Cohaesibacter sp. ES.047: one gene and its partner. The protein of the gene in region 1 interacts with the protein of each later gene in a pairwise test. Links are inferred from orthologs where the notes say so. Each region holds a gene or a part of one and is shown on either strand. Other genes may lie near its edges. The genes, in order: CPH65_RS04190 and abc-f.

Region 1 (7,174 bases):
CCCATCACATGTGGATCGGACGCTTGTCGACCGCGAGCGCGGCTTCCTTGACCGCCTCAGACAGGGTCGGATGCGCATGGATCGTGCGTGCAAGATCCTCGGCAGATCCCGAGAAGGCCATCAGAACCGATGTCTCATGGATCAACTCGCCAACGCCGCCACCAATCATGTGAACGCCCAGCACCTGATCCGACGTCTTGTCGGCCAGCACCTTGATAAACCCGTCCGTGTGGCGCTGCGCCTTGGCGCGACCATTGGCCGAGAAGGGGAATTTGCCGACATTATAGGCGACACCCGCTTCTTTCAGCTGCTCTTCGGTTTTCCCAATCACCGCGATTTCCGGCATGGTATAGACAACGCCCGGCACGAGATTATAGTCAACATGACCAGCCTGACCGGCGAGGATCTCGGCCAAAGCAACCCCATCATCTTCGGCCTTGTGCGCCAGCATTGGACCCTCGATCACGTCACCAATGGCATAGACGCCGTCCACATTGGTCTTGAAATGCCCGTCGGTCTTGACCCGGCCCCGATCATCGAGCTCGACACCAACTGTATCAAGGCCCAGCCCGTCCGTGTAAGGACGGCGACCAATTGCAACCAGAACCACATCCGCTTCAAGCTCTGAAGCATCGCCGCCAGCCGCAGGCTCGGTCGTGATCTTGAGACCCTTCTTGGTCTTTTCGATACCGGTGACCTTGGTCCCCAGCTTGAAGTCAAATCCCTGTTTCTTGAAAATGCGCTGGGCATTTTTGACCACTTCGCTATCCATGCCGGGCAGAATGCGGTCAAGAAATTCGACCACAGTCACCTCGGATCCGAGACGACGCCAGACAGATCCAAGCTCAAGCCCGATCACGCCGGCACCCACGACAATCATCTTGCCCGGAACCTTGTCGAGCTCAAGACCACCAGTGGACGACACCACCTGTTTCTCGTCAATCTCGATGCCCGGCAGGTTCGCAACGTCCGAGCCGGTTGCAATCACGATGCCCTTGGCTTCGACGGTCTGCACGTCACCCTCGTCGGGAGTGACTTCAACCTTGCCCTGCGCGACAATCTTGCCTGCGCCATGGAACACATCAATCTTGTTTTTCTTGAGCAGAAACTCGACACCGCCAACGTTGGAGTCGATCACGTCCTGCTTGTGTTTCATCATATCTTTGAGGTCAAGCTCGGGCTTGCCGACCTTGATGCCCATGTTGGCAAAATCGTGCCCGGCTTCATCAAAAAGCTCCGAGGCATGCAACAAGGCCTTGGACGGGATACAGCCAACATTGAGACAGGTGCCACCGTGGGTCTTGCGTTTTTCGACCACAGCAACCTTCATGCCCAATTGGGCGGCGCGGATCGCACACACGTAGCCACCGGGGCCTGTACCAATCACCACAAGATCATAAGACATTTCATTCACTCCTGAAGGATTCCGGATCGAAAGAGCGTGTTGTGTTTCACCCAGGAAAAAATCACCACACTGAGACCGCACATCTGCAGAATCGCAAGATTGCGCACGCTTTCAAGATTGTTAAATTGAGAGGCAAGAAAACCGCTCGCATAGAGCCAGCCGATAAGAATGAGTTCAAGCGCTAACCACAGCGCAATCACTCGAAAGAAGGTCCGGCGCGACAAGACAAGAGTCACCGCGCCAACCACACCGATTGCCGATACAACGGCGCGAAAGGGCCAAAAGGTAGCAGGGATCAGATCAAGACCCGGCACCGTCCCCCCGGCATTGTTGGACAGGGCATTGGTTACCAGAAATCCGCCGACCAGCCAGACGATGGCCGAAAAAATCATGAAGATGGCACAAAGCCAGCTTCCAATTTTCAACGCGACGGCCAACGGCATCTCTCCTTGGGGTTCCCCTCATCGGGGGACCTAGAGCGTTTTTAAGACGATCCGGCTTAGCGGATGGGTTTGAAACGATGCTTTTCGGTGCTTTTTATGCATTTCTGCGAACAGGGTTCATGCCTTGCCCATATCATGCATCAGGCCTAAACGGAATTGGTCAATGGACGCCCAACCCCGGACAGGATGCAAATGGAAACGGGGCACACATGGCCCCGTCACCGAAAAGAGCATTCAACTCTAGAGATCCAGAACGAGACGCTGCGGATCCTCAAGAGCTTCCTTGATGCGCACGAGGAAGGTCACGGCTTCCTTGCCATCGACAACACGATGATCATAGGAGAGCGCCAGATACATCATCGGACGGATGACAACCTGACCATCGCGAACCACCGGACGCTCTTCAATGCGGTGCATGCCCAGAATACCGGACTGCGGTGCGTTGAGGATCGGCGTGGACATCATCGAGCCATAAACACCACCGTTGGAAACGGTGAAGGTGCCACCCTGCATTTCGTCCATGGTCAACTGACCATCCCGCGCCTTGCGGCCGAACTCACCGATTGCCTTCTCGATTTCGGCAATCGACATCTGGTCGGCATCGCGAACCACCGGCACCACAAGACCGCGCGGCGAACCGACGGCAACGCCCAGATGGACGAAGTGCTTGTAGATGATATCCGTGCCATCGATCTCGGCATTCACTGCAGGAATTTCCTGCAGCGCGGTGCAAACAGCCTTGGCAAAGAAGCCCATGAAGCCGAGACGAACGCCATGTTTCTTCTCGAACAGGTCTTTATATTCCTTGCGCAGGTTCATGACCGCCGACATGTCCACATCGTTGAACGTGGTCAGCATCGCAGCCGTGTTCTGGGCATCTTTCAGGCGGCGAGCGATGGTCTGGCGCAGCTTGGTCATGCGCACACGCTCTTCGCGTGCAGCATCATCCGGCTTCGAAGACGGACGCGCAGCCGCTGAGGGAGCCGATGCACCGGCCGGAGCCGTCGCACCCGATGCGATTGCATTGATCACATCGCCCTTAAGCACCTGACCGCGCACGCCAGAGCCCGAGACTGCGTCCGGATCGACCTTGTTCTCGGTCATCATCTTGGAAGCGCTCGGAGCGGGCGGCATGGAGGTCGACTTGGACTCTTCCTTGGCTGCTGGAGCGGGGGCTTCAGCAGGTTTTTCTTCCTTGGCTGGAGCCGAGGAGGAAGCTGCCGGTGCTGCGCCAGCCCCATCCCCTTCGTTCAGCATCGCAAGAAGAGCGCCCACCTCGACGGTCTCTCCTTCTGGCGCGACGATATCACCCAAGGTACCAGCAACAGGTGCCGGCACTTCGATCGTCACTTTGTCGGTTTCCAGTTCAACCAGCGGCTCATCGGCCTGAACGGCATCACCGGTTGCCTTGAACCACTGACCAATGGTTGCTTCGGTCACTGACTCGCCCAGAGTTGGGACTTTGATTTCCGTTGCCATTTTTCTTCTCACATTTCATTAAAGTCAGTCAGCCGTTTACTCGGCAAACGCATCGTCAAGAAAGGCCTTCAACTGAGCGAGATGTTTGCTCATCAGACCCGTTGCCGTAGCAGCGGATGCCGGACGACCCACATAGGACATTCGCTTGGTTTTCGCATCAATCTGATTGAGAACCCATTCCATGTAAGGCTCTACGAAGAACCAGGCACCCTGGTTCTTGGGCTCTTCCTGACACCAGACCATTTCTGCCTGCTTGAAGCGCGACAGCTCCTTGATCAGGGTCTTGGCGGGGAAAGGATAGAGCTGTTCGACACGAAGCAGATAGACATCGTTGATGCCGCGCTCTTCACGGTCTTCGTACAGATCATAATAGACCTTGCCCGAACACAGGATCACCCGACGGATCTTGTCGTCAGTGGTGAGCTTGATTTCCTGATTGGGCCGGATCTCCGCATCGTCCCACAGAACCCGGTGGAAGGTGCTGCCTGCACCCAGTTCCGCAAGGTTCGAAATCGCCCGCTTGTGACGCAGAAGGCTTTTCGGCGTCATCAGGATCAGCGGCTTGCGGAAGCTGCGTTTCACCTGCCGGCGCAGAATATGGAAATAGTTGGCCGGGGTCGTGCAGTTGGCGACCTGAATGTTGTCCTCGGCACAGGATTGCAAGAAGCGCTCCAGACGTGCCGAACTATGCTCGGGTCCCTGCCCTTCATAGCCATGAGGCAACAGAACAGTCAGACCAGACGCGCGAAGCCACTTGCGTTCGCCCGAGGTCAGGAACTGGTCAAACACCACCTGTGCGCCATTGGCAAAGTCGCCAAACTGGCCTTCCCACAAGGTCAGACCTTTCGGCTCGGCCAGCGTATAGCCATATTCAAAGCCCAGCACAGCTTCTTCGGACAACATGGAGTTGATCACTTCATAGCGGTTCTGGTTTTCATCGATATGGTTGAGCGGAATGTAGCGATGCTCGTCCACCTGATCATAAAGCACCGTATGGCGCTGAGAGAAGGTGCCTCGTTCGCTATCCTGACCGGACAGACGAACGGCATGGCCTTCCTTGACCAAAGAGCCGAAAGCCAGAGCCTCAGCGGTTGCCCAATCAATGCCCTCGCCCGTATCCATCATTTTGGCGCGGTTCGTCAGGAAGCGCTTGATGGTCCGGTGTACATTGAAGTCTTCAGGGATATCGGTCAGCTTCTTGCCGATTGCCCGCAGCTCGTCAACATCAAGACCGGTGTTGCCGGACCGGCGATCATCTTCGGCTGAAGCCGTCGTCAAACCCGCCCAGCGGCCATCAAACCAATCCGCCTTGTTTGGCGAGAAGCTTTGGCCTGCCTCGAATTCCTCATCCAGCGTCTTGCGCACATCCGCACGCATCTGTTCCAGATCATCAGGCGTGATCACACCCTCACCGATCAGCTTGTCTGCATAGAGCTGCAGGCTGGTCGGATGAGACCGGATCTTCTTGTACATCAGAGGCTGGGTAAAGGCCGGTTCATCGCCTTCGTTATGACCGAAGCGGCGATAACAGAACATGTCGATAACGACCGGCTTGCCGAACTTCTGTCGGAACTCGGTTGCGATCTTGGCAGCAAAGACGACAGACTCAGGATCATCACCGTTACAATGCAGGATCGGAGCCTCAATCATCTTGGCAAGATCAGACGGATACGGCGACGACCGCGAGAAACGCGGGTTCGTGGTAAAGCCGATCTGGTTGTTGATGATGAAGTGGATCGAACCGCCGGTTCTGTGGCCTCTCAAGCCCGACAAGCCCAGACATTCGGCCACGACACCCTGTCCTGCAAAGGCCGCATCTCCATGCAGCAACAGCGGCAGAACCGTTGTGCGCTGCACGTCTGTCGTCTCAATGAAGGTACCATTCGCGGTAGATGCATGCTGATCCTGCTTGGCGCGCGACTTGCCGAGGACGACCGGGTTCACGATCTCGAGGTGAGACGGGTTAGCGGTCAAAGACAGATGCACATTGTTGTCATCGAAAGAGCGATCCGAAGACGCGCCAAGATGATATTTCACATCACCCGAGCCTTCCACATCGTCGGGGGTATAGGACCCGCCCTTGAACTCATGGAAAATGGCGCGGTGCGGCTTGCCCATCACCTGACTGAGCACATTGAGACGTCCGCGGTGGGCCATCCCGAACACGATTTCCTTGACGCCAAGAGCGCCACCACGCTTGATAATCTGCTCAAGCGCCGGAATGAGGCTTTCGCCACCGTCAAGACCGAAGCGTTTCGTGCCGGTGTATTTCAGGTCGAGAAATTTCTCAAAGCCTTCTGCCTCGACAAGCTTGTAAAGGATGGCTTTCTTGCCCTGTTCGGTAAAGGCAATCTGCTTGTCCGGCCCTTCGATGCGTTCCTGAATCCAGGATTTTTCTGCCGGATCCGAAATCTGCATGAATTCCACGCCAAGGGTGGAACAATAGGTCCGCCGCAAGATCTCGAGCATTTCCGGGATGGTCGCAAATTCAAGCCCCAGAACATGATCAATGAAGATCTTGCGATTGTAGTCCGCCTCGGTGAAGCCATAGGACGTCGGGTGCAATTCTTCGTGATCTTTGGCTTCGGCAAGGTTCAGCGGGTCAAGATCAGCATGCAGATGGCCACGTGCGCGGTAAGCACGAATCATCATCAGGGCACGAACCGAGTCGCGAGTCGCCTGCTGAACAGCCTCGTCGCTGAGCTCGACGCCCTGCTCCTTGGCCTTGGTCTTGAGCTTGTCTGTGAGCTTCTTCTCGTCAACGAACTCGCCACCAAGAGCGGACACCATATCGCCGGACGCAGGCACCGGCCAATCAGGCCGTTTCCAGGACGCACCGCGCGCATTGGCGATCACTTCACTCTTGTTTTCTTGGAAATCCTTGAAGAACGTGTGCCATTCTTCGCTCACCGACGCGGGGTTTTCGAGATACCTTGCGTAGAGATCTTCGATGTAAGACGCATTGCCCCCATAAAGGAAAGAGGTCAATGCGAACGCTTCATTCGCATCCTGACGTGCCATCGCCACCTAACCGGGCTTTCACCCGGTGCTCTAGTTCATTAACCGGCACCATTGCCGGAGGATAAGGATTGGCGGCAGAAAGGAGCACCTTTCTCGCCGCCGTGTCACAATGTCGCGCTTTTACTTGCCGTTGAGCAAGTCAACCAAAGTGGTACCCAGGCTCGCTGGCGAGGGGGACACGCGAATGCCGGCATCTTCCATCGCGGCAATCTTGTCCTCGGCACCACCCTTGCCGCCGGAAATCACCGCACCGGCATGACCCATGGTGCGACCCGGAGGCGCGGTCCGGCCAGCAATGAAGCCGACCATCGGTTTCTTCCGGCCCTTTTCGGCCTGTTCCTTCAGCCACGCAGCGGCATCTTCCTCGGCGGACCCGCCGATCTCACCGATCATGATGATCGACTTGGTCTCGGGATCGTCTAGGAACATATCCAACACGTCGATGAACTCGGTGCCTTTCACCGGATCACCGCCGATGCCGACAGCTGTCGTCTGGCCCAGGCCTTCATTGGTCGTCTGGAACACTGCTTCATAGGTAAGTGTACCGGACCGGGAAACAATACCGACTGAACCTTTCTTGAAGATTGAGCCAGGCATGATACCGATCTTGCATTCTTCCGGGGTCAGGATACCGGGGCAGTTCGGGCCGAGAAGACGCGACTTGCTGTCTTCGAGGCGGCGCTTCACCTTGACCATGTCGGCCACGGGAATGCCTTCGGTGATGCAGGAGATGAATTCAACCCCTGCCTCGATGGCCTCGATGATGGCAGCACCGGCACCTGCAGGCGGCACATAGATGACGGACGCCGTGGCACCCGTGGCATCT
Region 2 (6,563 bases), 3.6 Mb from region 1 along the record:
GTCCCGGTCTGCTGTTCACCCTGTCCAACAGCTTGCGCTATGGCAGCCGCATCACCTTCTGGTCTGCATTGGGTAACACACTTGGCATGGTCATCATCGGTGCTGGCGTTACATTCGGACTGGGCGCTCTGATGGCTGCATCAAGCGTTGCCTTTCTGGCACTGAAGATCATTGGCGGTCTCTATCTGGTTTGGCTGGGCATCAAGACATGGCGGGACCGGTCCGAGCTCGAAGCGGATCTGAGCCTCGCCCTCCCCCCGAAACGCCGGAGCATCTTTCTCACAGCCCTCGGTGTCGCCATTACAAACCCCAAGGCAATTGCTGTTCAGCTGGCGATCATTCCCCCATTCCTGCATGAGCCATCGACCCTTTACCGCGATGGCCTCATCCTTGCCGTTACCTATGCCTTGGCCTGCCTTGTCAGCCACATCAGCGTCATGCTGTTGTCTGGCCGCTTAAGAGGCTTCTTTGCCAACGCTCTTCGCATGAAATATCTACGCCGCGGCATTGGCCTTACCTTCATCAGCTTTGGCGCAGCCCTCGCAGCGTCCTCCCGCTAGAAACAGGCGCGGCGGGGAGCAAGCCTCCCAGTCAGAAAATAGCCCATCAAAACAGAAAGGCCACCAGCGCAATGCTGATGGCCTTATTCATGGAAACGCGTCCGTTATGCAGCGTATCAGCCGACGATTTCGTCGTCTGTGAAGAAGAATTTGATTTCTTCTGCAGCGGTTTCAGGTGCATCGGAGCCGTGCACGGAATTCTCGCCCATGGACAGGGCAAATTCCTTGCGGATGGTCCCTTCGGCGGCTTCCGACGGGTTGGTGGCGCCCATCACTTCACGGTTCTTGGCAATGGCACTTTCGCCTTCCAGCACCTGCACGACAACCGGCTCGGAAATCATGAAGTCAACAAGCTCGCCAAAGAATGGGCGATCCTTGTGAACCGCATAAAAACCGGAGGCCTGTTCCTTGGTCATGTGGATGCGCTTGGAAGCGACGACGCGCAGACCTGCCTCTTCAAACTTGGCGATGATCTTGCCGGTGAGGTTCCGCTTTGTGGCATCCGGCTTGATGATTGAGAAGGTGCGTTCGATAGCCATCAGAATTCCCTGTTTACTTGGCGTTTTGGCGTGAGATTTCATCCTGTCCAAGACATAATGAAAATCAACGCGCCACGATTTACGCGTTCTATAGCGAGCTGCGCCCTACCCTGCAACCCCAATCTGCAAAAAGGACATGGCTGTTATGCGCTATACAAAGCCTTTTTGTCGCGACCGCTGAATTTTTGACCACCTTGAGAAAAAGGTCAGGCCTTGGCGGCACGCCCCAATCCGCCATGAAGATCGAGACAGCGCTCGAACCACATTGCAACCGGATCATCCCTATCAAGCAACTGGGCATCGGACATCAACCGTGGCCACTGCAAGGATCCAAACAGGCAATAGTCTGCATAGAGCGGCATGTCACCGCCAAGGAATGGTTGTTTGTAAAGGGTCGTGCGGAAGGGACCAAGGCTCTGCCGGAACGCCTCGATCCGCTCGGGCGTCTGCTCCTGAACCTCTTGCAGCGGCCGCCCGAACCGTGCTTCACGGCTCTCGCGGAAATAGGGCTGATCAGCGGGATCGAGTTTCTGATAGATGTCATGGATGATCATGCGTGCGATCTGCCCTTCAATGAAGCTGCCTGCCCAATAGTGAATGAAACGCGACAGCGCCTCGCCCGCTTCACCGCCAAACAGGGTCGGGCGGTTGTCGTAGGTCCGTTCGAGATAGAGCGCGATGGCAAAGGAATCCCGGACCACCATGTCCCCATCGGCAATCACAGGCACACTCTTTTGTCCTCCACCTTCGATCCGGGCAATGTCCGTAAAAAGGGTCGGCACGACCTCTACTTCCAGCCCCTTGTGCGCCAGCGCCATGCGTGTTGGCCAACAGGCGGGAGAAAACCGCACAGCCCGGTCTTTGGCGCACAGGTCATAAAGCTTGATAGTCATGAAGGCCTCCTCTTAGGCAAAGTGTCTGTACCCTTGTTGTCGTTGTTGATGCGGGCTTTTAAAAGGATGTGATCAACTCAGAAGATGCGGGGCGAGCATCCTGCAAGGGTTGATGAGGTATGGCCAGTCTTTTTCCAGCAACACTTGCTCCCTATCCCCATCGTCAAGCGAACGAACGTTTCACAGGCCGATTTTTTTAAACGGGCATCGCGGCGCCAATCCGATTGCCAAGCAGAGCGAAATAAGGCACAACGCCCCCATCATGCTGCATATTAATAATCTCACCTACCGTATTGCTGGCCGTGCCCTCTTCGAGGAAGCAACCCTTGTTGTGCCCGAAGGGGCCAAAATGGGCCTTGTTGGCCGCAATGGGACCGGCAAAACCACCCTGTTCAAGCTGCTTGTGGGCGACATCGCGCCTGAAAGCGGCACAGCGACCATCCGCAAGGGCGCGCGCGTCGGGCAGGTCGCACAGGAAGCCCCGGCCTCGGACGAAAGCCTGCTCGCATTTGTCTTGAAGGCCGATCTTGAACGAACAGCCCTTCTGGCCGAAGCGGAACTGGCCACCGATCCGGCCCGCATCTCTGAGATCCAGCTTCGGCTTACCGATATCCACGCCCATTCCGCCGAGGCTCGCGCCGCGACCATCCTGCATGGTCTGGGCTTTGATGCCGAGGCGCAGAGCCGCCCGACCAAGGATTTCTCGGGTGGCTGGCGCATGCGCGTCGCGCTGGCAGCGATCCTCTTTTCCGAGCCGGATCTGTTGCTGCTCGATGAGCCGACCAACTATCTCGATCTTGAGGGCACCTTGTGGCTGGAGAGCTATATCAGCCGCTATCCCTACACGGTGATGATGATCAGCCATGATCGCGACCTGCTCAACAAGGCTGTGGATCACATCGCCCATCTTGATCAGCTCAAACTGACCAGCTATCGCGGCGGCTATGACAATTTCGAGCGCACACGCCGCGAAAAGCTGGAGCTGCAACAAAAATTGCGATCCAAGCAGCTTGACCAGCGAAAGCATCTGGAAAGCTTCATCAACCGTTTCAAAGCCAAGGCCACCAAAGCCAAGCAAGCGCAGAGCCGCGTCAAGGCGCTTGAAAAAATGAAGCCAATTGCAGCGGTTGTAGAAGATCACATCAAGCCACTGTCCTTCCCCAATCCCGAAAAGATCATGGCCCCGCCGATCATTCGAATGGAGAAGGCGTCGGTGGGATACGAGCCCGGCAAACCGATTTTGCGCAATCTCGACCTACGCATCGATCCCGATGACCGGCTTGCCCTGCTCGGGGCCAACGGCAATGGCAAGTCGACCTTTGCCAAGCTGATCTCTGGTCGACTGGACATTGACGACGGCACGATTTTCCGAGCCGGCAGACTCAAGATCGCCTTCTTTGCTCAGCATCAGCTGGATGAATTGAAGCCGACCCAAAGCGCCTATGAGCATGTCCGCCCGCTGATGCCCGATGCTCCCGAATCCAAGGTCCGAGCCCGCGTCGCGCAAATGGGACTTGGCACCGAAAAGATGGACATCGCAGCACAGAAGCTCTCTGGCGGAGAGAAAGCGCGCCTTCTTTTGGGGTTGGCGGCCTTTGATGGCCCGCATCTTCTCATTCTTGATGAGCCAACCAACCATCTTGATATCGACAGCCGCGAAGCGCTGGTCCACGCCATCAACGAGTATCAGGGCGCAGTGGTGATCATCTCCCATGACAGACATCTGATCGAGGCTTGTGTCGATCAGCTCTGGCTCGTGCATGACGGCTCGTGCAAACCCTATGATGGTGATCTGGAAGACTATCGCCGCCTCCTTTTGTCCAGCAGCAACAGCCCGGACAGCATGCAAAAGGAAAAGAACGGTAGCGCCGAGACCAATCAAACTGCCGAAAAGCGACGATCCGCCGCTGAAAAGCGCAAGGAGCAGGCACCGCTGAGGCGCAAGATTCAGGCCGCCGAGCGCGACATGGACAAGATCCGCGACCGCATCGAAAAGATCGATGAAATGCTTGCCGACCCGGATCTCTATGCCAAATTCCCCGAAAAGGGTGCCAAACTCTCCAAGGACCGCTCTGACCTCTCAACACTCTTGGACAAGATCGAAGAAAAATGGCTGGAAATGTCCGAGGAAATTGAGGACTAGCGCCGAGCCATCAGCCCATAGCCACGCCAGCAAAGGAAGCAAGGATGCCACAATCCCTATCGCTCATCGCCATTGTGGTGCGTGATTACGATGAAGCCATCGCCTTCTATACCGAGACACTCGAATTCGAACTCATCGAGGATACCTACCAGCCAGAACAGGACAAACGCTGGGTGGTGGTGAAGCCAAAGGGCGAAGGCAACACGTCCCTCCTGCTTGCCCGGGCCAGCAATGATCATCAGGCCAAATATATCGGCGATCAGGCTGGCGGACGGGTGTTCATGTTCCTTGAAACAGACGACTTTTGGCGCGATTATGAGCTTTATAAGGAGCGGGGCATCACCTTCGTTCGTCCCCCGCTCGAAGCCGACTATGGAACGGTTGCCGTGTTCGAAGACCTTTACGGCAACCTCTGGGATCTCGTTGAGTATTCCGACCAATCCCCCTTGCAAACCATAACCCGCTAGCCTCGATCCTTGCGTGCACTGAGCAGCGGCGCGATCTCTGTTGGCTTGTTGGTCCAGACATAACCGTCAAAATGCTCCGGCACAGTCTTCAGCATCGCGGCATCATCAATGCCGACCGTTCCCGGGTCTCCCTTCTCGTAAGGCCCCAACAGGATGACATCCGTCCCAACCGCCCGCATGCGCTCGGTGAATTTATGCGGCCAGCCCCAAAGCCATGGCGCGTAATTATTCGGAAGGGAAAGCTTGGTGTTGTGGCAGCTTTCCGGCACATAGCCACTCCAGCCCCAAAGCGCATATTGCTTGAGACAGGAGAACAGGATCGGCTTTGAATAGCCGGCCAAATCCTTATCCGCGCCCAGCGCAGCAGCGACCGATTTCGGACTGCCATAGACCGCCCAGACAGCCTCACGCCAATCTTGATTAAGCTTTATGTCTTTGGCCATTTCCTGGCCTTCTTCAGGATCGTTGCTCTTGAAGTTGACCAGAAATCGCTTGTCTGGAAAGGCGTCAAACACCTCATGAAGCTCAGGCATTACGCCGACAAACTTGCCCCGAAACGGATAGGTCTGCCCACCATTCGCTGTGTAGCCATAGCCGATATCAAGCTGTTTCAGCTCTGCCATGGTCTTGTCCCGGATTTTGCCTTTACCGTCGGTGCGACAATCAATGGTCCAGTCGTGAAAGACAGCCCAGCGCTTGTCCGCCGTCAGATAGACATCAATCTCCACCACATCCGCGCCTGCGTCGAAGGCCGCCTTGATCGAAGGAAGAGTGTTTTCCAGATATCCATGGGTTGGTTCATCAATCCTGTCCGCCGTGCAGGTCTTGGACTGAAGATTCCGGCGATGATAGGTCTGATGCAAACCGCGATGGGACAGGATCTTCGCAGAGACCATGGGGTCACCACCGAAAAAGACTGAACTATTGTTGGCCCAGACCGCAATTACGATGAGCAAAAAGAATAACAGCAGACTTTTGAACATTTTAAGGCCCAGCGCGTTGAAGAATGTGTGTGTGAGAAATACATAAAAGAGGAATGAGACGATATGCGGACGAGAATGCGACCGTCCCCAATTGCATTGCCCCTCCAGATATGCGGAGAATTCAAAACCCCACCAGCAAAAGACCCGGGAGATTAGAAGAAAATGAAATCTGTCACCATCGGAACATCCGAAACCGTCCCCGCATTGGGTCAAGGCACTTGGTACATGGGAGATGACGCCAGGAACAAGGACGACGAAATCGCAGCCCTCAGGCGCGGTGTCGAACTGGGTATGACGCTTATCGACACCGCGGAGCTTTATGGCTCGGGCCGCTCGGAGACGCTCGTTGGCGAGGCCTTTAGCGGCATGCGCGACGACGTGTTCCTCGTCAGTAAAGTCCTGCCCTATAACGCCAGCGAAAAAGGCACCATTGCATCCTGCGAAATGTCACTGAAGCGCCTTGGCACAGACCGGCTCGATCTATTTCTTTTGCATTGGCCAGGGACCCACCCGCTTGAGGAAACCGTCGAAGCGTTTGAAAAGCTGCAAAAGGATGGCAAGATCCGCTATTGGGGCGTGTCAAACTTCAATTCCATGGAAATGGCCGCCCTTAGCAGTGTTTCAGGAGGCGACAAGGTCGCAACCAATCAGGTGCTCTACAATCTCACCCGCCGGGGTATCGAATGGGATCAGCTACCGAGCGCGGAGCGCAAGGGCTTGCCCACCATGGCCTATTCGCCCATTGAACAGGCCCGACTTCTAGCTGATTCCAAACTGCAGACACTGGCCAGTGATCTTGGTCTGACAACGGCCCAGCTCGCCCTTGCCTGGGTGCTGCGCCGCGAGCATATGATCGCCATCCCCAAGGCCGGCAAGGTTGCTCATGTGGAAGAGAATGCCAAGGCGGCAGAAATCGAACTGACGCAAGACACGCTAGATACGCTGGACCAAATGTTCCCGCCCCCGACCGGACCGTCT

Evidence for each region.
Region 2: the proteins of CPH65_RS04190 (region 1) and abc-f interact in binary tests that used the Escherichia coli proteins (3 or more experiments, as listed by UniProt). The link is inferred for Cohaesibacter sp. ES.047 from one-to-one orthologs.

What each region holds. Positions count from the first base shown.
Region 1 is NZ_LT907844.1:931,808-938,981, reverse strand. What follows is about bases 3,164-6,694. They hold CPH65_RS04190 (2-oxoglutarate dehydrogenase E1 component), read right to left. Parts: upstream 6,349-6,694; coding sequence 3,364-6,348; downstream 3,164-3,363. Other genes in these bases: sucD (succinate--CoA ligase subunit alpha), read right to left, coding at 6,469-6,694; odhB (2-oxoglutarate dehydrogenase complex dihydrolipoyllysine-residue succinyltransferase), read right to left, coding at 3,164-3,327. In the rest of the region: lpdA (dihydrolipoyl dehydrogenase), read right to left, coding at 5-1,405; CPH65_RS04200 (hypothetical protein), read right to left, coding at 1,411-1,842; more of odhB, read right to left, coding at 2,089-3,163; more of sucD, read right to left, coding at 6,695-7,174. UniProt on the Escherichia coli protein: E1 component of the 2-oxoglutarate dehydrogenase (OGDH) complex which catalyzes the decarboxylation of 2-oxoglutarate, the first step in the conversion of 2-oxoglutarate to succinyl-CoA and CO(2).
Region 2 is NZ_LT907844.1:4,500,896-4,507,458, forward strand. What follows is about bases 1,775-4,694. They hold abc-f (ribosomal protection-like ABC-F family protein), read left to right. Parts: upstream 1,775-2,254; coding sequence 2,255-4,135; downstream 4,136-4,694. Other genes in these bases: CPH65_RS20595 (glutathione S-transferase family protein), read right to left, coding at 1,775-1,992; CPH65_RS20605 (VOC family protein), read left to right, coding at 4,180-4,602; CPH65_RS20610 (glycerophosphodiester phosphodiesterase family protein), read right to left, coding at 4,599-4,694. Outside these bases: CPH65_RS20585 (LysE family translocator), read left to right, coding at 1-560; ndk (nucleoside-diphosphate kinase), read right to left, coding at 677-1,099; more of CPH65_RS20595, read right to left, coding at 1,306-1,774; more of CPH65_RS20610, read right to left, coding at 4,695-5,585; CPH65_RS20615 (aldo/keto reductase), read left to right, coding at 5,748-6,563. UniProt on the Escherichia coli protein: Genetic data indicate it may be involved in ribosome assembly or function.